DNA from 3 places in the Duffyella gerundensis genome. Region 1 is predicted to be linked to each of the others. Evidence: riboswitches for the same ligand, from Rfam matches in the RefSeq annotation. Region 1 holds a riboswitch; each other region holds the start of a gene.
The links. Region 1 has a riboswitch for thiamine pyrophosphate ahead of thiM (hydroxyethylthiazole kinase). Riboswitches for the same ligand answer to the same signal wherever they lie in the genome.
Positions count from the first base shown of each region.

Region 2: linked by a shared signal. The riboswitch ahead of thiC (phosphomethylpyrimidine synthase ThiC) and the one ahead of thiM (hydroxyethylthiazole kinase) in region 1 are both predicted to bind thiamine pyrophosphate.
Region 3: linked by a shared signal. The riboswitch ahead of EM595_RS19035 (FAD-dependent oxidoreductase) and the one ahead of thiM (hydroxyethylthiazole kinase) in region 1 are both predicted to bind thiamine pyrophosphate.

Region 1 covers NZ_LN907827.1:2,557,028-2,564,717, reverse strand. Annotated here, with positions in the region: gene ahpC (alkyl hydroperoxide reductase subunit C) at 1-104, shown strand, start outside; gene ahpF (alkyl hydroperoxide reductase subunit F) at 230-1,798, shown strand; TPP riboswitch at 1,909-2,005, shown strand; gene thiM (hydroxyethylthiazole kinase) at 2,039-2,836, shown strand; gene thiD (bifunctional hydroxymethylpyrimidine kinase/phosphomethylpyrimidine kinase) at 2,833-3,633, shown strand; gene EM595_RS11890 (GntR family transcriptional regulator) at 3,664-4,350, opposite strand; gene EM595_RS11885 (mannitol dehydrogenase family protein) at 4,467-5,930, opposite strand; gene EM595_RS11880 (MFS transporter) at 5,979-7,262, opposite strand; gene EM595_RS11875 (Zn-dependent oxidoreductase) at 7,422-7,690, opposite strand, start outside.
Region 2 covers NZ_LN907827.1:3,505,994-3,513,683, forward strand. Annotated here, with positions in the region: gene EM595_RS16025 (YjaG family protein) at 1-198, opposite strand, end outside; gene nfi (deoxyribonuclease V) at 250-918, opposite strand; gene hemE (uroporphyrinogen decarboxylase) at 921-1,988, opposite strand; gene nudC (NAD(+) diphosphatase) at 2,027-2,800, opposite strand; gene EM595_RS16045 (Rsd/AlgQ family anti-sigma factor) at 2,889-3,395, shown strand; TPP riboswitch at 3,495-3,593, shown strand; gene thiC (phosphomethylpyrimidine synthase ThiC) at 3,686-5,587, shown strand; gene thiE (thiamine phosphate synthase) at 5,587-6,216, shown strand; gene EM595_RS16060 (aminotransferase-like domain-containing protein) at 6,413-7,690, opposite strand, start outside.
Region 3 covers NZ_LN907828.1:394,424-402,113, forward strand. Annotated here, with positions in the region: gene EM595_RS19005 (YgdI/YgdR family lipoprotein) at 21-242, opposite strand; gene EM595_RS19010 (LysR family transcriptional regulator) at 415-1,296, opposite strand; gene EM595_RS19015 (pirin family protein) at 1,419-2,144, shown strand; gene EM595_RS19020 (response regulator transcription factor) at 2,229-2,843, opposite strand; gene EM595_RS19025 (YdgH/BhsA/McbA family protein) at 3,141-3,350, opposite strand; gene EM595_RS21210 (hypothetical protein) at 3,347-3,538, opposite strand; gene tsgA (MFS transporter TsgA) at 4,006-5,208, shown strand; TPP riboswitch at 5,320-5,441, shown strand; gene EM595_RS19035 (FAD-dependent oxidoreductase) at 5,579-6,511, shown strand; gene thiS (sulfur carrier protein ThiS) at 6,508-6,708, shown strand; gene EM595_RS19045 (thiazole synthase) at 6,712-7,470, shown strand; gene EM595_RS19050 (HesA/MoeB/ThiF family protein) at 7,484-7,690, shown strand, end outside.

The sequences.
Region 1 (7,690 bases):
CGGCACAGTACGTTGCTTCACACCCAGGCGAAGTTTGCCCGGCCAAATGGAAAGAGGGCGAAGCCACTCTGTCTCCATCGTTGGATCTGGTTGGCAAAATCTAACTCGCCTCACGGCTTTAAACGTTATACGTCACTCAGGCAGTCACTGGCTGCCTGACAGGTGAACCGTATCTCTCTCATCGGGTGCTTTTTAGCACCCGATGTATTTACCAGACCAGGAACTCACTATGCTCGACAATAATCTGAAAACCCAACTCAAAGCCTATCTTGAGAAATTATCGAAACCTGTTGAGTTGATCGCTACGCTGGATGACGGTGCAAAATCGGCTGAAATCAGGGATCTGCTGGTAGATATCGCCGGACTGTCAGACAAAGTCTCTTTCCGCGAAGAGAACGATAAGCCAGTACGTAAGCCTTCATTTTTAATTACCAACCCAGGCAAAGAGACCGGGCCGCGTTTCGCCGGTTCGCCAATGGGTCATGAATTTACCTCACTGGTTTTGGCGCTGCTGCAAACCGGTGGGCATCCTTCGAAAGAAGCGCAGGAGCTGTTGGATCAGGTTGCCGCGCTGGAAGGCGATTTCCACTTCGAAACCTATTATTCGCTCTCCTGCCATAACTGCCCGGACGTGGTGCAGGCGCTGAACCTGATGGCGGTGATCAACCCGCGTATCTCGCACACGGCGATCGATGGCGGCGTGTTCCAGAATGAGATTCAGGAACGCAATATCATGGGCGTGCCAGCCGTGTTCCTGAACGGCAAAGAGTTTGGTCAGGGCCGCCTGAGCCTGGCTGAAATCGTCAGCAAGGTCGACACCAACGCCGACAAGCGTGCGGCGGAAGCGCTGAACCAGCGTGAAGCCTATGAAGTGCTGATTGTCGGCAGTGGCCCGGCGGGTGCAGCGGCGGCGATTTACTCGGCGCGTAAAGGTATTCGTACCGGCCTGATGGGCGAGCGTTTTGGTGGCCAGGTGCTGGACACCGTGGATATCGAAAACTACATCTCGGTACAGAAAACCGAAGGCGCGAAACTGGCCGGTGCACTGCGTGCGCACGTTGATGATTATGAAGTCGACGTTATTGATGCACAAAGCGCCATCAAGCTGATTCCTGCAGCGGCCGAAGGCGGACTGCATGCGGTTGAAACGGCGACCGGCGCGGTGTTGAAAACGCGCAGCCTGATTATCGCCACCGGCGCCCGCTGGCGTAACATGAACGTGCCTGGCGAGAACGAGTATCGCACCAAAGGCGTAACTTATTGCCCACACTGCGATGGCCCGCTGTTCAAAGGTAAGCGCGTGGCGGTAATTGGCGGCGGTAACTCCGGCGTGGAAGCGGCTATCGATCTGGCCGGTATCGTTGAACATGTGACGCTGCTGGAGTTTGCCGGTGAAATGCGCGCCGATCAGGTGCTGCAGAACAAACTGCGCAGCCTGCATAACGTCGACGTGATCCTCAACGCGCAGACCACTGAAGTGAAAGGCGACGGCAGCAAAGTCACCGGCCTGCAGTATGTCGATCGTGTGACGCAGCAGAGCCATCAGCTGCCACTGGCAGGTATCTTCGTGCAGATTGGCCTGCTGCCCAACACCAACTGGCTGGAAGGCACGGTTGAGCGCACCAAAATGGGCGAAATCATCATTGATGCCCGTTGCGAAACCAGCGTAAAAGGCGTGTTTGCTGCCGGTGACTGCACCACGGTACCGTACAAGCAGATCATTATTGCCAGCGGCGAAGGGGCTAAAGCCTCGCTCAGTGCCTTTGATCATCTGATCCGTACCAAACCCGCGCAGTAACCGTTACGCATCATCACTAAAACCCGGGCCTGTCCCGGGTTTTTTGCGTTTGCACATGGCCGAATACTCCCGCTTGCTTAAGCGCTGCCACTTCCTTATGCTCATGGCGTAACACTGACTCGGGGTGCCCTTTTTTATAAAGGCTGAGAAATACCCGTATTACCTGACCTGGATAATGCCAGCGTAGGGAAGTCAAATGCCTGACCGCATTCGCCTTCTTAGACGCCGGTTGGGAGCTTTATGACCAATCAACCGCAACACCTCTCCGGCGCGTTTGTCGCCACCACGCTTACCCACTTTCAACAGCGCGCACCGCTGGTGCACTGCATGACCAACGATGTCGTACAGGCGTTTACCGCCAATGTGCTGCTGGCCTTAAATGCTTCGCCCGCCATGGTGATTGATACCGAAGAGGCCGCTATTTTTAGCCCGCTGGCCGATGCGCTGCTGATCAACGTGGGCACCTTAACGCGCGATCGTATCCCTGCCATGCGTGCAGCCATTGCGGCGGCGCGCGCGGCGAATGTGCCCTGGACGCTGGATCCGGTGGCCGTCGGTACACTGCCTTTACGCACCGGATTTTGCCGTGAACTGCTGGATCAGCAGCCAGCGGCTATTCGGGGCAACGCCTCTGAAATCCTCGTACTGGCGGGCATTGATGCGCAAGGGCGTGGCGTCGACAGCCTGCACCACTCGCATCTGGCGATAACGGCGGCAAAACAGCTGGCCAGCCGCAGTGGCGCCATTGTCGCCGTCACCGGCGAAACGGATTATGTCACCGATGGCGAGCGCCTGATCGCCGTGTCGGGTGGCGATTTGCTGCTGACGCGCGTGGTGGGCACCGGCTGTGCGCTGTCGGCGATGGTTGCCGCATTTTGCGCGCTGTCTGGCGATCGGCTGATGCTGGTGGCTACCGCCTGTCAGCTAATGGCACGCGCGGGCGAGCAGGCTGCTGCTTCAGGCGCTGGCGGGCCGGGCAGCTTTCAGCAGGCGTTACTGGATGCGCTGTGGCAGCAGGGCGCGGAGGTGCAGCCATGAAGCGGATTAATGCGTTGACCATCGCCGGAACCGATCCCAGCGGCGGCGCGGGCATTCAGGCCGATTTGAAAGCGTTCTCTGCCCTTGGTGCTTACGGCACCAGCGTGATCACCGCGCTGGTGGCGCAGAATACGCAGGGCGTGCAGGCGCTTTATCGTATCGATCCCGCTTTTGTCGGCGCCCAGCTCGACTCGGTGCTCAGCGACGTGCGCATCGACAGCGCCAAAATCGGCATGCTGGGCGAGCAGGCGGTGATTGAGGTGGTGGCAGATAAACTGGCGCAGGCCGCGCTGCCGTGGGTGGTGCTTGATACCGTAATGGTGGCGAAAAGCGGCGATGCGCTGCTGGCGCCGCAGGCGGTGGCCAGCCTGCGTGAGCGCCTGCTGCCTCAGGTATCGTTGATCACGCCGAATCTGCCGGAAGCGGCGGTGCTGCTTGATTGTGATCCGGCACTCAATGAGGCAGAGATGCGTGAGCAGGGGCGCGCGCTGCTGGCGCTGGGCTGTCAGGCGGTGCTGATGAAGGGCGGCCATCTGCACGAAGCGGAAAGCCCGGACTGGCTGTTTACTTCTGATGGCGAACAGCGCTTCAGCACGCCGCGGGTGAATACGCGGCATACGCACGGCACCGGCTGTTCGCTGTCAGCGGCGCTGGCCGCGTTGCGCCCGCGCTATGCCACCTGGGCCGAAACGGTTGAGGCGGCAAAAACCTGGTTACAAGGCGCACTGGAGCAGGCGGATACGCTGGAGGTGGGGAAAGGTATGGGTCCGGTGCACCATTTTCATCGCTGGTGGTAAAAAAAACGGGAGCAGACTGGCTCCCGTTGATTAGTGTTGCTCAAACCACTCGCTGTTTTGTTCGGAGATAGGCGTGATGGAAAAGATCATTTCCTGCAAATGGCGACGCATCGCCAGCTCGGCGGCATCGGCGTCCTGCGCCGCAACTGCCGCGTAGATTTCCCGATGCTGTTCAATCAGGCTTTCCGGCGGCGACACCTTGCTCAGCGTCAGGAAACGCACGCGATCCATGGTGGCTTTGATGTTTTCCACCGTTTCCCAGGCGAGCGCGCAATCGATGCTTTCGGCAATCAGACGGTGAAAGGCGTCATCCAGTGCTAAAAATCCCTGAATGTCGTTGCGCTGGGCGGCCAGCGCCTGCAGGTCAAGATTTTGCTGCAGCGCCAGCAGCGCCACCGGCGTGGCTTCCAGCGCGGCGCGGCGCACCACGGCTATTTCCACCGCTTCGCGAATGAAACGGCCATCGGCCACCCGACGGGCAGAGATTTTACGCACAAAGGTGCCACGCTGTGGCAGGACCTGCACCAGGCCCGCTTCCGCCAGCTTGATAAAGGCTTCCCGCACCGGCTGACGTGAGACATCAAACCGCGCGGAGACCTCTTTTTCCGACAGTAGCGAACCGGGAGGAATAATGCAGGTGACAATCTCCTGACGCAGATAGCGATAGATCTGCTGATTGACCGGCTCAGAAGCCGTAATGGTATAGGCAATCGACATGCGCAACATCCCTATAGTGGCTGGCGGCAACAGAGCCTGCTTTGATAAAAAAAGGGTGCCCAAACGGGCACCGCTAGTCTAAACAGCCCTTATCGCCAGCGCCAGCGCTTTCCGTTTCAGCCGTTTGCCACCGCCTGCGCCACCGTGGCCCGCGCGCCCTGACGCAGTAGCTGCTGATAACAATCATTTACCTGCGCGACAAAATCGGCGTTGTGCGGCAAATCCTCACCAAATACTGATTCGATGCCCAGCAGCGCTGCGACCCGCGCTTCGCCTTCTGCACTGGCCGCCACGCGCTCTGCCAGTTCACTCTTCATGGCATCACGCACCTCAATGGCGTTGCCCTGTTCGTCAACGGCACCGACATAGCGAATCCACGCTGCCACGCCGAGCGCCAGCAGCGGATACGCGCTGCCTTGCGTGATGTGCCAGCGAATGCTGTCCAGCCAGCGCTGCGGCAGCTTCTGCGTGCCGTCGGTGGCAATCTGTCCGGTGCGGTGTTTAATGGCGCGATTTTCATAACGCGCCAGCAGCGAATCCGCGTAGGCCACCAGATCGACATTCGGCGTGCGCAGCGTCGGTGCCTGTTCATCCAGCATCAGCTTACGCGCCGCCAGGCGGAAATCGCCGTCCGCCATGCAGTCGCTGATGTGTTCATAACCGGCAAGGTAGCCGAGGTAGGCGAGAAATGAGTGGCTGCCGTTGAGCATGCGCAGCTTCATCTCTTCAAACGGCAGCACGTCACTGACCAGCTCGGCACCCGCTTTCTCCCAGGCCGGACGACCGTTGACAAAATTGTCTTCGATCACCCACTGGAAAAAAGGCTCACAGGAGACCGCCACCGGATCGTAGCTACCCAGCGTCTCGCTCAGCGAGGTCAGCGCCTCATCGGTCATGGCAGGCACGATGCGATCCACCATAGTGGAAGGAAAGGTCAGCGCGTCGGCGATATAGGTCGCCAGCTGCGCATCCTGCGCCTGTGCCAGCTGCAGAATTACGTTGCGCGTGACGTGGCCATTCTCCGGCATATTGTCGCAGGACATCACGCTAAACGGCGGCAGGCCGCGCTCATGGCGTCGGGCAATCGCCGCCAGAATCACGCCGGGCAGGGAAACCGGCTGCTGTGGGTGCGCCAGGTCATGCTGAATATCGGGATGCTGCAGGTTCAGCTGACCGGTTGCTGGCTGATAGCAGTAGCCTTTTTCCGTTACCGTCATTGAGACGATAGCGATATCGGGCTGGCACATCGCCTCAATCACCGTCTCAATGCCGTCGCCTTTGCCGTGCAGCGCGGCGGTAATGACGCCAACCACCCGCGTATGGCGTGAGTCATCGGCCAGTTCGGTCACGCTGTACAGCAGGGATTGCTCACGTAGTGCGGCGATCAACTCACCGCTGTTAAGGTTTACTTCGCAGTATCCCCAGTCGCTGTGATGCTCACTGGCCAGCTTATCGCTGCAGACCGCCTGATGCGCGCGGTGAAAGGCACCAAAGCCGATGTGCAGCATGCGGGTTTTCAGGCGGGAACGATCGTAACCTGGCAACAGCGTGGAAGAGGGGAGCTTATCGACGGCCAACATAGTTCATCCTTTTTACAACAGGGGCGCGACGGGCGCGCCCGGGTCAGGTTAAATCGAAACGGGTTTGGTCGTGGCTTTTGGCTCTTTAATCACAAACAGCACCAGCAGCGCACCGACCGCGGCGACCACGCCCGCCAGCACGAAGGCGCTGTCGAATTTGCCGGTATGATGCACGATAAAGCCGGTGACTACCGGGCCGATGATGCCGGACAGGCTGCCGACCAGATGAATAAAGCCGCTGATGCTGCCGACCCGGCTTTTATGCACCACGTCCTGAATAATCGCCCAGTAAATGGCACCGGTGATGTAGAGGAAGAAGATCGACACCGACATCATGATAACCGCAGAGTTGACCTCTTTTACCGTTCCCGCCAGCGCGACACAAATCGCCGCCGCCATTAATGAGAACACCAGCACAATTTTTCTGGAAAGCAGTAACTTGCCGGTAATGTTAAAGATTTTATCGGAAATCCAGCCGCCCAGCGCCAGGCCAACAAAACCGACGATCCACGGGATCATGGTGGTGATGCTCATCGCCTTGATATCCAGGCCGTGCGCCTGCACCAGATAGGCCGGGAACCAGCTCAGGAAGAAGAACAAAATGTAGTTGTAGCAGAAGAAAGCAAAGGCGGTAACGAGGATGATCGGCTGACGCAGATAGTGCGCGAGACCGTGCGACGCTTCGCTGGCTTCTTCCGCCGCAGTTTGCTGCTCCGCCTTCAGGCGTTCAATCAACGAACGCTCTTCCGCCGAGACACGCTTGCTTTTCGCCGGGTTGTCGGCGGCAATAAAGAACCACGCCGCCATCCACACCACGCCAATCAGGCAGATGATGACAAACGCCGGACGCCAGCCAAAGCCCAGCGCCAGATAGCCGATAATCGGGCCAGCAATAGCGCCACCCAAAGGCGAACCGGCACTGAGCAGCCCCATGGCGGTGGCCGCCTGTTTCTTCGGAAACCAGCCGTTGATCGCTTTATTCGCCGAGGCGCAGATCGGCCCTTCGGCCATCCCGAACAGCACGCGCAGGATCAGCATCGACCAGAAGCCGGTGGCTACCGCAGTCAGGCCGCAGAACAGCGACCACAGCCCCACCGCCAGGCCGAGCACCAGCGTTGGGCCGAACTTATCGGTCGCCAGGCCGCCAACAAAGTTAAAGATGGCGTAGCCGAAGAAGAAGCTGCCAAAGATCAGGCCGAACTGCTCAGCGTTGAGCAGCAGATCTTTCTCGATCATCGGCACCGTCAGTGACAGCGCCACGCGATCGAGATAGTTGATCATGTACACCAGGAAAAGCAGCAGTACGAGGGTCCAGCGTAGATTCTTAAACATAGAAACTCCGTCATCGACTGTTCAACCCCTTCATTATTCAGCGTGCGGACGCGCCCGGCGCGTGGATGCCAGCGTGGTCCGCAACCTGAAGAATATGAGGCGTTTGTTGTTGTGTTGAGCCGAAGCGATTCGGCCTGTTTGCCCAGGGTTGAGCGAGTATTACGACATCTGCAAAATCACCTTGCAGCAGGTGCGCGGATCTTTTTCAAACAGCGTCATCGCCTGTTCGATGTCGTGCAGCGGAAAATAGTGCGTTACCAGCTTTTCAGGCTGAATCAGCCCCTGCTCCATCCAGCCGATTACCTGCGGGAACCGCTTGCTGTTGAGCCGCGAGGTAAACAGCGACAGCTCTTTACTGGTCAGGCTCTGCTGCGTAATGGTTGATGGCTCGCCGGAAAAGCCGAGCAGGCCGATACGCGCAGCCGGCG
Region 2 (7,690 bases), 950 kb from region 1:
GATTTTGGCATCTTTTACCGTCAATGACTCCCACACCAGATCGAGCAGACGACGATAAAGCTGAGCATCGGCAAAACCGGTCTGCTGATGAAACGCCCAGTAGTTGGGATACATACGTTCACACAAACAGGCCATAAACGTCATATGCTGCCAGCTTTCTAACTTCTCCAGCCGCAGATGAATTGGGTTACGTAACATGGGGCAATCTCTTGGTGATTTTTCTGCCGGCAGTGTACAGCAAAAGCGGCATTAAGGCTGCTGTTGCCAGCGAACAAAGGCCGGTCGACGTGACGCCACCGCATCTGCCCAGCGCGTCGGTTCGGGCAGGCGATATCCGCCCATGCAGCGTTCAACCCACTCCAGCGCGGTATCGGTGCTAACGCGATGGCCGGTCGAGACAAACAGTGGATTGCAGCGCTTTTTGCTGCGCCATACCCAGGCCAGCTGCTCACCTTTGTCCATCAGCGGCTGGCGAGCGCCAGGCTCTTCCGACAGGTCAGCAAACTTACCGCATAACCGACGCTTCGCCACGCCAATGGTCGGGACATCCACCATCAGACCAAAATGGCTGGCAACCCCGAGTCGACGCGGATGGGAAATGCCATGGCCATCTACAAACAGCAGATCCGGATGCTGATCGAGCTGCTGCCATGCTGCCAGTAAGGCCGGATATTCGCGGAACGAGAGGAAGCCAGGAATGTAGGGCATCGTTGTGGCTACGCGCGCCACCGTGTGCGCCACCAGCTTCATTGAGGGATACTCCAGCAGCACCAGCGCGGCGCGCGTCACGTCGCCTCCCTCTTCAAAACCAACGTCGGCACCGCCGATTAAACGGGGTGGCATAACCTCAAAGTCATCATGCCGCACAACCTGCGCAGCACGTTCAATTTGTTCGGCGCGTAAAGCCTGTATATCCACGGTTACTCCTGATGATATTTTCGCGACAGCTTATGCACTGCCTCGACAAAAACGCCGGCATGTTCTGGTGGTACATCCTGATGAATACCATGGCCCAGGTTAAAGACATGCCCGTTGCCGTTGCCAAATCCCTGCAAAATAGTTTCCACTTCCTGCTCAATCCGTGCAGGCGGTGCATAAAGCATAGAAGGATCCATATTGCCCTGCAGCGCAACCTTGTCGCCTACGCGGCGGCGCGCATCAGCAATATCCATCGTCCAGTCCAGCCCCAGCGCATCACAGCCGGTGGCTGCCATCGCTTCCAGCCATTGATTACCACCTTTGGTGAACAGCGTGACGGGCACACGGCGCCCCTCATTTTCGCGTTGCAGACCATCGACAATTTTGTGCATGTAATGCAGTGAGAACTCAAGGTAGTCACGGCCGGTGAGCACGCCGCCCCAGGTATCGAAAATCATCACCGACTGGGCGCCAGCGCGGATCTGCGCGTTGAGGTAAAGGGTGACGCTGTCAGCCAGCTTGTCGAGCATCGCGTGCAGCGTGGTCGGCTCGGCATACATCATTTTCTTGAGTTTGGTAAACGCCTTGCTGCTCCCGCCTTCCACCATATAGGTAGCCAACGTCCACGGGCTGCCGGAAAAGCCAATCAGCGGCACCTCGCCCTGCAGATTTTTGCGAATGGTGCGCACGGCATTCATGACGTAGCCCAGTTCCTGTTCAGGATCGGGAATCGGCAGTTTATCAACGTCGGCACGACAGGTAATCGGAGAGGAGAAACGCGGGCCTTCACCTGCCTCAAAATAGAGCCCTAATCCCATGGCATCCGGAATCGTCAGGATATCGGAGAACAGAATCGCGGCGTCCAGCGGATAACGCCGCAGCGGCTGCAGCGTCACCTCACAGGCGAGTTCGGCATTTTTACACAGCGACATAAAATCGCCTGCGATGGCGCGCGTCGCTTTATACTCCGGCAAATAGCGGCCTGCCTGGCGCATCATCCAGACCGGCGTGACGTCTACAGGCTGGCGCAACAAGGCGCGCAGATAACGATCGTTCTTCAATTCACTCATGGCTAAAATCTCTTAAAAACAGGCGCGCAGTGTAGCATTCATTCTGCTTCTGCGCGGCACAGGGCAACGGTATCTTCAATGAGCCGACGCGCGACGGTGCCTGCTGGCGGCAACAACGGCAGCTGGTCATAACGGAACCAGTCGGCATCCAGTAACTCTTTTTTATCGGGCTGCAGATCGCCGCTGTCGTAGTCCGCCATAAAGGCCACCATCAATGACTGCGGGAAAGGCCAGGGTTGTGACGTGACATAACGTACGTTTTTCACCTTCACGTTGCTCTCTTCCATCACTTCGCGCGCCACCGTCTGCTCCAGGGTCTCCCCGACTTCGACAAATCCGGCAAGCACGGTATAAATATTGCTGCGATGGCGGGCGTGATGCGCCAGCAGAATGCGATCGCCGCGGCGGATCGCCACGATAATGCAGGGCGCAATCTGCGGATAGTAGCGCTGGCGGCAATGCGGACAGAGTGCCGCAAACTCGCGGGTGCTGAGATTCATTTCATGACCGCAGTAACCACACCAGCGATGTGAGCGATAAAACTCCGCCAGCTGCACTCCGCGCCCGGCCAGCTGGAACAGTCCCACATCCAGATCGATTAGCTGCCTGACCGACATCATGTGCTCGTCGCGGTTTTCACGAATTAGCCACACCGTTTCGCCCTGCCATTCGCCTACTGGCATCGCCTGTGCGCCGACCAGAGCAAATTTTTCCGCCGATCCGTACGGTAATTCGCCATCAGGTAACCAAAGTTTGTTTTCATGGCTGACAATCCACCAGCCTGCGTCTACGCTTGAGATCTCATGTTGCATAAATAATGGTTATCCTTCGCTTTTACTGGCACTCTGAAGAAGTTGCAGGACCAAATGCATTGAAACTATAACTCACACGGAGTCAATTATGCTCAACCAGTTAAATCTCCTGACAGAGCGCGTAGGTGGAAGTAACGAACTGGTAGATTTTTGGCTGAATGCTCGCCGCCAGCTCCTCGTTACGTATTACCAAACGGTAGGGATCAAGCCTGGCAAATCGCCGCTGACCGTACTGGATGAAAAAGCGCTGGATAATTTTTGCCAAAATTTAGTCGATTATCTGTCGACCGGCCATTTCAGCGTATATGAGCGCATTATTGATGACGTTGAAGGCACCAGCCCTCTTAACGCCGCCGCGCAAATCTACCCGGCGCTGCAGCTGAATACTGAACGTCTGATGGCGATTTACGATACGCATCTTGAAAATGCCATCGATGATGATAACTACATCGCTTTCCAACAGGCACTGTCTGAAGTTGGCGAAATCCTCGAAGCTCGTTTTACGCTGGAAGATACGCTGATTCAGTTAGCGTCTGAGACCAATCTTGTTCATGCGCCTGTGGCTAACGACGAAGTTATCGCGCGCCCGGCATAAGGTTGATCTTGTAGTTTGAAAATGGCCTCATTATGCTAATGGGGCTTTTTTGTACCACGCAACTGTGGTTGCGCCGTGATGGCTGAGCATCGCCATTGCTTCTTCTTGTCGGAGTGCCTTAGGGCTGAGACCGTTTATTCGGGATCCGCGGAACCTGATCAGGTTAGAACCTGCGAAGGGAACAAGAGTAAATCTACTCAGAACGGCATTGTGCCGTCTGTACAGACATCGTCTGTTACTCCTTCCGAACTCCGGACAAGCAAATTCCTCATCTGAAATGGAACCTTGCTATGTCTGTTACACCATCCAATCGCCGTGAACAACGCGCGCATGCTCAGCAGTTTATTGACTCCCTGCAGGGCACCGCTTTTCCTAATTCTCGCCGCATCTGGCTGATCGGTAGCCAACCCGATATTCGCGTACCTTTGCGCGAAATTCAGGTCAGTCCTACCTTAATCAGCGGCGACAGCGCGACGCCGCGCTATGAAGCCAACGAAGCCATTCCTGTTTACGATACTGCCGGGCCCTATGGCGATCCACTGGCGGAGATTGATGTGCGCCGCGGTCTGCCGCGCATACGTGACGGTTGGATAGCTCAACGTGACGACAGTGAAACCATTAGTCAGCTCAGCTCGGGTTACACGCAGCAACGTCTGGCCGATGAAGGGCTCGATCATCTGCGCTTTGAGCATCTGCCGCAGCCACGCAGAGCCAAAGCAGGCAAGTGTGTTACCCAGCTTCACTATGCGCGCCAGGGCACCATCACCCCGGAAATGGAGTTTATCGCCCTGCGCGAAAACATGGGCCGCGAACGTATTCGCGGTGATGTGCTGCGCCAGCAGCATGCAGGCAACGCCTTTGGTGCCGAATTGCCGGAAAATATTACCGCCGAATTTGTACGTCAGGAAGTTGCCGCCGGCCGGGCGATTATTCCGGCCAACATTAACCATCCGGAATCAGAGCCGATGATCATTGGCCGTAATTTTCTGGTGAAAATCAACGCCAACATCGGTAACTCTGCGGTGACCTCTTCCATTGAAGAGGAGGTGGAGAAGCTGGTCTGGTCAACGCGCTGGGGGGCCGATACGGTGATGGATCTCTCCACCGGCCGTTATATTCATGAAACGCGCGAATGGATTTTACGCAACAGCCCGGTGCCGATCGGTACCGTGCCGATTTATCAGGCGCTGGAAAAAGTGCATGGCATAGCGGAAAACCTTAACTGGGCGATTTTTCGCGATACGCTACTGGAACAGGCTGAACAAGGCGTCGACTATTTCACTATTCACGCTGGCGTGCTGCTGCGCTATGTGCCGATGACCGCAAAACGGCTTACCGGTATCGTTTCACGTGGCGGCTCAATTATGGCGAAATGGTGCCTGTCTCATCATCAGGAAAGTTTTCTTTATCAACATTTTCGCGACATCTGTGAAATCTGTGCCGCGTACGATATCTCGCTTTCGCTCGGCGACGGGCTGCGCCCCGGCTCGATTCAGGATGCCAATGATGAAGCGCAGTTTGCCGAGTTGCGGACGTTGGGCGAGCTAACCCGTATCGCCTGGGAATATGATGTGCAGGTGATGATTGAAGGCCCGGGACATATTCCAATGCACATGATCCGTCGTAATATGACCGAGCAGCTGGAACATTGCCACGAGGCCCCCTTTTATACGCTGGGCCCGCTGACCACGGATATTGCGCCCGGCTATGATCACTTCACCTCAGGCATTGGCGCGGCGATGATTGGCTGGTTCGGCTGCGCGATGCTCTGCTACGTGACGCCAAAAGAGCACCTCGGCCTGCCCAACAAAGAAGATGTGAAACAGGGTTTGATTACTTACAAGATCGCCGCGCACGCTGCCGATCTGGCTAAAGGGCATCCCGGCGCGCAGATCCGCGACAATGCGATGTCGAAGGCACGCTTTGAATTCCGTTGGGAAGATCAGTTCAATCTTGCGCTTGATCCGCATACCGCGCGTGCTTATCACGATGAAACGCTGCCGCAGGAATCGAACAAAGTCGCGCACTTCTGTTCTATGTGCGGCCCCAAATTCTGCTCAATGAAAATTACGCAGGAAGTGCGTGACTATGCGGCGAAACAGGCAGCCGCCCAGCCGATTGATGTTGGCATAATGCCGCGCGGTGATGACATTCACCCGCCAGTGGGCGCGATTAACGAGGAGAAACTGTGATGCTACCCTTCCCTGCTACCGCGCCGCGCCTCGGCCTCTATCCGGTTGTGGATAGCGTTGAGTGGATCGAGCGCCTGCTTTCAGCTGGCGTACGAACGATCCAGCTACGCATCAAGGATCGTTCGTCGATCGACGTTGAGCCTGCAATCGTTGCCGCTATTGCGCTGGGCAAAAAATATGCAGCCCGCCTGTTCATCAATGATTACTGGCAGCTGGCGATCGAGCATCAAGCTTATGGCGTTCATCTTGGTCAGGAGGATCTTGAGGTTGCCGACCTGCAAGCCATTCAGCAGGCCGGTTTGCGGCTCGGGATCTCCACGCATGATGATGCTGAGCTGGATCGTGCGCTGGCGCTGCGTCCGTCTTACATTGCGTTAGGGCATATTTTTCCTACCCAAACTAAAGCGATGCCCTCAGCGCCGCAAGGCATTAGCGAGCTGCAGCGCCATCTGGCTCGGCTGGGAGAGATGCCAACGGTGGCGATCGGCGGAATATCACTGGCGCGCGCGCCGGAGGTATTGGCGACCGGGGTGGGCAGCATTGCCGTCGTCAGTGCCATCACGCAGGCCGCTGACTGGCGTCTGGCCACCGCCGAACTGCTGGCACTGGCGGAACCGGATCAACGCTGAGATATAGCAAGAACGGAACGCGCCTCGTGCTCTGCCTGTTAGCAGCTGTCACGAGGCGCGGTATTTTTCGACACGCCTCGTAGCAGCAAGGTTTACTGCTCGAACGCCGTATCTCTGACGATTACAGTGCGCCTGTCGAACAAGCCTGTTTGACCAGGGCCAGTTGTTTCTCCTCTCTGGCCCTGCCTTCCCACCGCTATTCTGTCGATAATGCCGGCAATGCATCTACGGCACAGGCTGCCATCGCGTGCTCCACGGCGGCACCCAGAACAGCCAGCGCCTGCTCGGCTCGATGATCCATCGGTAACGCAAAATTAAGGCGCAGGCAGTTACGGTATTTCCCGGAAGCGGAAAATAGCGAGCCCACCGCTACCTGCAATCTTGATTCGCTAAGCGTCCGGTTCAACCGTACAGCATCAAACGGCTCCGGCAATTCAATCCACATCAGGAAGCCACCAGCGGGACGCGAAACACAGATGCCGCAGGGAAAGTAGTGGCGTACCCAACAATTTAGCGTCTCGTAATTGCGCTGGTAGATCTGACGCATACGGCGCAGGTGCGGTAAATAGTGTCCCTGGCGAATAAACTCAGCCACCGCCATTTGCGTCTGCGTGGCAGTAGAGCCGGTGGCGATGTATTTCATATGGATAACGCGATCGCGATAGCGCCCCGGCGCCACCCAGCCTACCCGCAGTCCCGGCGCCAGGGTTTTGGAAATCGAACTGCAAAGCAGCACGCGGCCATCGAGATCCCAGGATTTCAGGCTCCGTGGCCGCGGATACTCCCAGGTCAGTTCGCCATAAACATCGTCTTCGATGATGGCAGCATCGTAGCGTTGCGCCAGCGACAGCAGCGCTTTCTTACGATGCTCCGGCATGATAAAACCCAGCGGATTATTGATATTGGGCACCACAATAATCGCCTTCACCGGCCACTGCTCAAAAGCGAGTTCCAGCGCTTCGAGGCTAATACCGGTGGCGGAATCCGTTGGGATTTCGATAACCCGAATGCCAAAGCCGCGCAGCGTTTGCAGCGTACCGTGAAATGCAGGTGATTCAACGGCGATAATATCGCCTGGCTGGCAAACCGCCCGTACCGATACCGAGAGGGCTTCATGACAGCCGGTGGTGATAACAATGTCGTCTGCGCTGAGCTGACAGCCACTGTCAATGGCGAGGCGTGCAACCTGTTCGCGCAGCGCAGGCAGGCCCTGTAACGTATCGTAGTTAAGCAGACGCGGATCCTGCTTTTGTGCCAGCCGTGCCATGATTTTCCACAGCGGCTTCAATGTCGGCTGGGTGACATCCGGCATGCCACTGCCCATCTGCAAAATATCTTCTTCCTGCCGGCTGTTCAGAAGATCCAGCACGGCATCCCATTGCGTAATTTCTACCGGGCGCTGAGCGGGCCGGGTCATCGCTGGCAGCGGCGGCGTAGCTTTGTGCAGGCTGACAAAGTAACCCGAGCGCGGTTG
Region 3 (7,690 bases), on a different replicon from region 1:
GGTCATCTCCTGATTGATTGTTAGTTATCCAGTTCACTCATGTTCTTAACCTGATCACGGTTAATTTGTTCAATCTTGCCGGTCTGTGCATTCTTGTAAGAAACCAGACCTGTATCGCTATCAACCTGAGGCTTGCCATCAGTTACAATGGTTTTGCCGTCGGTCGTTTGCAGAGACTGGTTAGAAGAGCAGCCAGCAAGAAACAGTGAGGCAACCACTACGGCGAAAATTGTTTTTTTCATTTCCTTGATATCCCTTATTTGAAAATTTTACCATCCGGTAAGGGGGGACAGTACGTTAATCATGATGCTGATTATTATTAATAATAGACGCTTTTTCAGTTTTTGCTTTTGCCAAAAAATGTACTGGCAGTGAGTTCGCACCGGCCAGCTGGATTATCATCATTGTAAAGGCTTATGCGCTGCGTAACGCCTCCACCAGATAATCGAGGAAAACCCGATTAATTTCGCTGCGCTGACGATGCTGAGGATAGACAGCATGCAGATTGAGTGAGGCGGGATAACTGTTTTCAAGCACGGCAACCAGTTCGCCACTTTTGAGCGCGGGTCCGACGATAAACTCCGGAAGCAACACCATTCCCAGACCGGCGATAGCCGCATCGCGCAGCATCTCACCGTTATTACTCACCATCGGTCCACGCACGTCGACGAGTTTGCGTTTGCCATCCTGAATCAGTTCCCAGCCTTGCTGACCTTCTCTGCCATAGCGCAGACACGCATGATGGATTAATGCATCCGCGGTCTCTGGTTCTCCTGCACGTACCAGATAATCGGGACTGCAACAGATCACACGCTTGAGTTCGCCAAGCCGGCGTGAAATCAGGGTGGAATCAGCCAGCGTGCCGATGCGGATCGCCATGTCAAAACCTTCCCCAATGACATCAACATAACGATCGGCCAGCTCAACCTGAAACTGCACGGCGGGGTGCTGACGCAGAAAGTGGGCAATCAACGGCGAAAGGTGGCTCATGCCAAAAGACATCGGCATGCTGATCCTGAACGCACCATGCAAATCGTGACGGCGTTCGGTGACCGCCTGTTCAGCCTCCTGAATATCATCCAGAATACGCTGTGCATGGCGGGCAAACACCAGACCTGAATCGGTTATCGACAGCTTGCGCGTATTACGGCTGACCAACCGCGCACCGAGTGAAGCCTCAAGCGCCGCCATACGGCGACTGACATATTGTTTGGATAACAGCAGCTGTTCCGCCGCAGCGGTAAAGCTTCCAGCATTCACTACTGCGAGAAAAATGCGAAGATCTTCAATCTGCATATTGTCCACCAAATTGTGACACTGATTGCCGCGTCAGGGCATTGTTGAGGGAATGAGTTTACGGGTAATCTTTATGCATCGGAAGCGTAAACGCACTTCCTCACACCATTAAGGAAAGCATCATGATCGAGCAAAGATTATCTGCACAACGTGGTACCGGCGATCACGGCTGGTTGCATTCACGTCATACTTTCTCTTTTGCTGGCTATCGCGATCCGGCTCAGGTTGGCTTCTCCGATCTGCTGGTGATCAATGACGATCGTGTCGCCGCCGGTCGCGGTTTCGGTGCGCACCCACACAGCAACATGGAAATTATCTCCTACGTGTTGCAGGGCGAGCTGGCACATAAGGATTCGATGGGCACGGGTTCAGTGATTGTCCCCGGTGACGTTCAGTTGATGAGTGCCGGGTCGGGCGTGACGCACAGTGAATATAATCATTCCACCACCGATGGCGTGCATTTTCTGCAAATCTGGGTGGTGCCGGCTGAGAAAAATGGCGAACCGGGATATCAGCAAATCTCAGTCCCGGATGCTGAAAAACGCGGCAAGCTGCGGTTGATCATCTCGCCGGACGGCGCTGAACACGCCCTGCATATCCGTCAGGATGTGAAAATTTATGCCGGTCTGTTTGATGGCGATGAGCAGGATACGATTGAGATCGATGAAGGCCGCTATGGTTATATTCACGTTGCCCGTGGCAGCGTGGTGATTAACGGTTTGCCGTTCGCCGCTGGTGATGGTGCGCGCGTTCGTGAAGAACATGCGCTGACATTTAGTCAGGGCGATAATGCGGAAGTGCTGTTTTTCGATTTGCGGCCTGTGGAAGTTAATCATCCCACCCGCTAAGCGTGGCTGATTACAGTGAACGATTGTGGCTGGCTAAACAAAAAGAGGATGCTCGAGGGCATCCTCTTTTTTTTGTGTTATGTCTCAGGCGGTTTCGGTCGGCTGTAACCGTTCTGCGGCGCGCACCAGATCGGCCAGCGAACGCACCTGCATTTTTTCCATTACCCGACGACGATGCACTTTAACGGTAATCTCACTGACGCCCAATTCCGCCGCCATCTGTTTGTTCAGTAATCCGCGAATAGTCAGCCATAGCACTTCCTGCTCGCGGCGGGTCAAACTAAGAAAACGCTGCTGGAGTTGGTGGCTCTCCAGGCAATGACTGGAATTGCGCGTGGCAAGCTGAAGCGCACCCTCAACGGCTTGCAAAAGCACATCAGACGCGACCGGCTTAGTTAAAAATTCGTGCGCGCCCGCTTTCATCGCCCGAACGGAGAGGGGAATGGTGCCGTAACCGGTGAGAAAAATGATCGGCAGTACACGGCCACTTTGCTTGAGGGCGCCAACGACGTCGAAACCATCAGCAACCGGCATATTCATATCGAGAATGAGGCAGCCTGGCGCGTCGCAAAACGTATGCGACATAAATGCCGTGGCCGATGCAAAATCCATTGCGCTATAACCTTCCGACTGAAGCAACCTGACGATCGATTTTCTGACCGCGTTATCATCATCAACAACATATACGATTCGTTCCATAATCAGCCTCTGTGACTGCTGCCAGCGATCGTGTTTGCGCTGCGGAATGGCGACCATAAGATCTGCAGGTTCGTCATTGTTTACATCATTTTAAAACGGGGTTTTGATATTAACACAATACAAATCATTATCATCTGTCGTATCGACTGCAAAGCAGGAGAGATCGGGATTTCAGATTATCGCCCGCGACGGGAGAAAGGAAGCATGGAGCGCTAAAGCAGAAGACACGGGAAGCAGAGGAGGCAGGTAATAAAAAAACAGCGTGCCTGAGGCTACGCTGTTTTTTTAAAGAGGATGTTATTTAGTCAGCGTGGCAGTCATGTAAACGCCATTCTGAAAATAGGCGCTGGTCACTTTGTAGCTGGCGCCCATTTCCTGTGCCTGCGCAGCAATTTTCGCTTCTGCATCGTCAAGCGTAGGGGCAGTAACACTCAGTGAAGCAGCAAAGGTGCTGGCTGATGCGAAAGAAAGTACGATAACTGCTGCAATTTTTTTGATGTTTTTCATGATGAATTCCCAAGGTTATTTTTTAATTTTGAGGCTGTTGTGCCTCGATGGAAACTATCATAGGCGCGATGCCTGACGCTTGAAAGGCCATTATCTTGCTCAAGTCTTTCAAATAAATTGATGTTTATTTCCGTAGCAGAATATGAAGCGCTGTCGGTAGCACTGCCGCCAGAAAGGGGGTTAATCAAAGGCTATCCTGGGTCTCACGTGGTCTCGCTTTGAGCAGAGGGATAGTAATCATGCAGCGGTGAACAAATGGAGCCTGGCGCCGGGATAGCGAATCTCTTCTCTCTGTTAGGTTTGGCCCAGTAATCAGTAGCCAGAGAAAAGTGCGGTAAACGAGGAAGAATATTCAACCCGACTAGCCATGCGCAACGGCGTTGTATTTGGCTGAAATTTGATTTTGAGGGCGCGTGATTATACAGCAGCGTACGTGTAGAAATGGGATTTTGATCACGTTATGAATGCAACGCGCTGCAACAAAAAGCAGAAAGCGATCTGGCTCAGGAAGTTGCATTGTTGACGCATCCTTATTAGGGACAACGTTGTTTTTGATATATATTCATCAACCCAAAATTCTCTTACCAGGGCGAATAACTCAGGTCAATTGCCGACCTTTGCGGTTCATCACATGCTCAATACTTACAGGTGGCATATGTTTAAAAGAATTAACCCGGTGCTGATTATATGCTTTCTCTGCTATGGCTTTACCGGGGCAACCGTCATCGTGACGGGCGTTGTGCTCGGTGACCTGGCAAAATACTTTGGCCTGCCTGCGGCTGAAATGGGAATGATATTCACCTGGCTGAACAGCGGTATCCTGCTGGCCACCACGGCCAATATTTTCCTGCTCAAAAAGACCGGCGCGAAGAAACAGTTCATTTTTATGGGCGTGCTGCTGCTGCTGGCACTCTGGTTGCTGTTTGCCGATCACGATCTGACGCGTTTCTCTTTTGGCATGCTATTGCTGGGCGTCAGCAGCGGCATCACCATGTCGGTGGGCACCTCGCTGATTGCCAATATGTACGAAGGGCGTATGCGTGCGTCGCGACTGTTGTTGACCGACTCGTTCTTCAGCATGGCCGGTACGTTGTTTCCGATGCTGGCGGGCTATATTCTGGTACGCAACCAGCCGTGGCAGTGGATTTATGCGGCCATTATCGCCATGGGCGTGGTCATTATTCTGCTGTCGCTGGTGGCTAATTTTGCAGCCGCGGTGAAAAAACCTGCGGTGGCAGCAGCAGCGACTACCGGCGTGACCCGCGGCGAAAAATGGGGGCCGGGCGTTTACCTGATCTCCACCGCGGCATTTGCCTATATTCTCGGCCAGCTTGGCCTGATGGCATGGATTCCGCAGTCGGTGATGGAGCGCTTTAATGTGACGATTGCCGATGCCGGTGCCACCGTAGGACATTTCTGGACTGCCTATATGGTCGGCATGTGGTGCTTTAGCGTGATCCTGAAATACCTGCGCCCGATTGTGGTGCTGATCCCGCAGACTGCGCTGAGCAGCCTGCTGATCTATCTTTCCATCACCTCGGACAATTTTGAAGTCGCCAACTATGCGCTGATCGCCGCTGGCTTTATCTCCAGTGGTATCTACACCACGCTGATCACGCTAGGTACCTTGCAGGTGCGTTCCGCTTCACCGAGCCTGGTAAACTTCATTCTGACCTGCGGCACGGTAGGCACCATGCTGACCTTCGTGGTGACCGGTCCGATGGTCGGTTCCATCGGCGTGGAAAAAACGTTGTGGTTCCTGAATGGTCTGTATGCCTATGTTTTTGTTATCAGCGCGCTGACCACGCTGTTGAAAAGCAAAACACCTGCGGTGCAGGGCAGCAGCATCGGGCACTGATTTCTGCCTGAACACGTTGCGCATTGGAAGCCCTCGCTGAGCGAGGGCTTTTTTTATTGCAGCAGAATTTTCCTACAGGGCTTGACGTCAACCCGCCGCGTAACCTACAAATAGAGCCGTCAGGGGAGTCTCGCCAAAGAGACTGAGAGGCTACTAGCGAGCGATTCGCGGCGTAGCGACCCTTAGAACCTGACCCAGTTGATACTGGCGTAGGAAGACGGGCCGCTGATGCTTTTCAGCGGCTTGCCGCAAGGGCTGTATTCATCCGTCCGCGCATTTTCCCCTTCTTGTATCACGGGTCTCAGTTACGCTGAGAGGCCAAAGTGACGCTGTTTTTTACTTCCCTATTTTTCTTGTTGGACAAGCCGCAATGAGCCGGTGGTCAGTGCTGGGCAGCGGCGTTGCCGGACTGTGCGTGGCCACATTGCTGGCAGAGCAGGGCGAATCGGTTGAGATTATTACCGATGAGACACGGCTTGCGGCATCGCACTGGGCGGGCGGCATGCTGGCGCCCTGGTGTGAAGGCGAAAGCGCGCCTGCGCAGGTGACCGAATGGGGCCAGCGCGCGGCGGGCTGGTGGGCTCAGCGGGTCAGCGGCGTTACGCATCATGGCACGTTGGTGCTCGCTGCTCCGCGCGATCGCCAGGAGCTTATCCGTTTCGCCGATATGACGCAGGCTCATCAGTGGGTGGAACCGGCCACGCTGGAACCGCAGCTGGAAAATCGTTTTGCCCGCGGCTTGTTTTTTGCTGATGAAGCGCACCTCGATCCGCGGCAGGCGATGCAACAGCTGCGTGAAACCCTGACGCAGCGCGGCGTAGATTTTCACCGCGGGCAGCCGGTTGGCAAGGTCATCGACTGCCGGGGCATTCACGCCGCGCAAGCCTTGCTCTCGCTGCGTGCCGTACGCGGTGAAATGTTGATCCTGCAGAGCCGCGACGTGCAATTTACCCGGCCAATCCGCCTGTTACATCCCCGTTTCCCCTGTTATCTGGTGCCGCGTGACGAGGGCCGTTTCATGCTCGGCGCAACCATGGTCGAAAGCCACGACAGCAGCCCGATCAGCGCTCGCGCCATGATGGAATTGCTCAGCGCCGCCTGGACGATTCACCCAGCGCTGGCCGAAGCGCGCGTGCTGGAAAGCGGCACAGGTCTGCGTCCCGCCTTCAGCAATAACGTGCCTGAAATTCATTATCAGGACGGCAGGTTCTATCTCAACGGCATGTATCGTCACGGCTTTTTGCTGGCGCCAGTCATGGCCGAAAAACTGATGCAACAACTGAAACAGGAGTCGCATTCATGATCACCCTCATCCTCAATGGGCGCACCATCACCACCCGCAGCAGCACGCTGGCGGCACTGTTGCACGAACAGCAGCTCGATCCCGCCTGCGTGGCCAGCGCGATTGACGGCGAGTTTGTGCCGCGCACGCATTATGAAACGCAGCCACTTGGCGACGGCATGCGGCTGGAAGTGCTGTCGCCGATGCAGGGAGGCTGAACCATGTTCTATGACTTTACGCCGCAGTCACGCTTCCTGATCGGCACCGCCGGTTATCCTTCACCCGACGTGCTCCAGCAGGCCATTACCGCCGCAGAAAGCGACATAATCACCGTCAGCCTGCGCCGTGAAGGCAGCGAAGGCGCAGCATTCCGCGATCTGCTGACGCAGCTCAATAAGCGCGTGCTGCCCAATACCGCAGGCTGCCATACGGTGAAAGAAGCGGTAACCACCGCACACATGGCGCGCGAGCTGTTTAACACGCGTTGGATCAAGCTGGAGGTAATCGGCCATGCCGACACGCTGCAGCCCGATCCTTTTGCGCTGGTTGAAGCCGCTCGCATTCTCTGTGCCGAGGGCTTTCAGGTGTTTCCCTATACCACTGAGGATCTGATCGTCGGCGACAAGCTGATTGAGGCGGGTTGTGAGCTGCTGATGCCCTGGGGGGCACCGATTGGCTCAGGGCAGGGATTGCGTAATCCGCACGGACTGCGCGCCATGCGCGCGTGGTTCAAAGGCATTCCACTGATCGTGGATGCGGGCATCGGCGCGCCAAGCCAGGCCGCGCAGGCGATGGAGATGGGCTTTGATGGCATTCTGCTTAATACCGCGGTAGCGAAAGCACGAGATCCGGTAAGGATGGCCGCGGCGTTTGCCGCCGCTATTCGCGCCGGAGAACAGGCTTACGCCGCAGGATTAATGGAGCAGCGCGACATGGCCGCGGCCTCCACGCCGATCTTTGGCCTGGCCGAGTTCAGTTAACAAGCGAGGAAAAATGGATCGTTATCAACGTCAAACCATGCTGCCGGAAGTCGGCGACGTGGGGCAGCAACGTCTGGCGCAGGCGCGTGTCGCGGTAATCGGCGCCGGTGGACTGAGCGCCACGCTGCTGCCTCTGCTGGCAGGCGCGGGCGTCGGCACACTGCATATTTACGATGGCGATCGGGTGGCGCTGCACAATCTGCATCGTCAAACGCTGTTC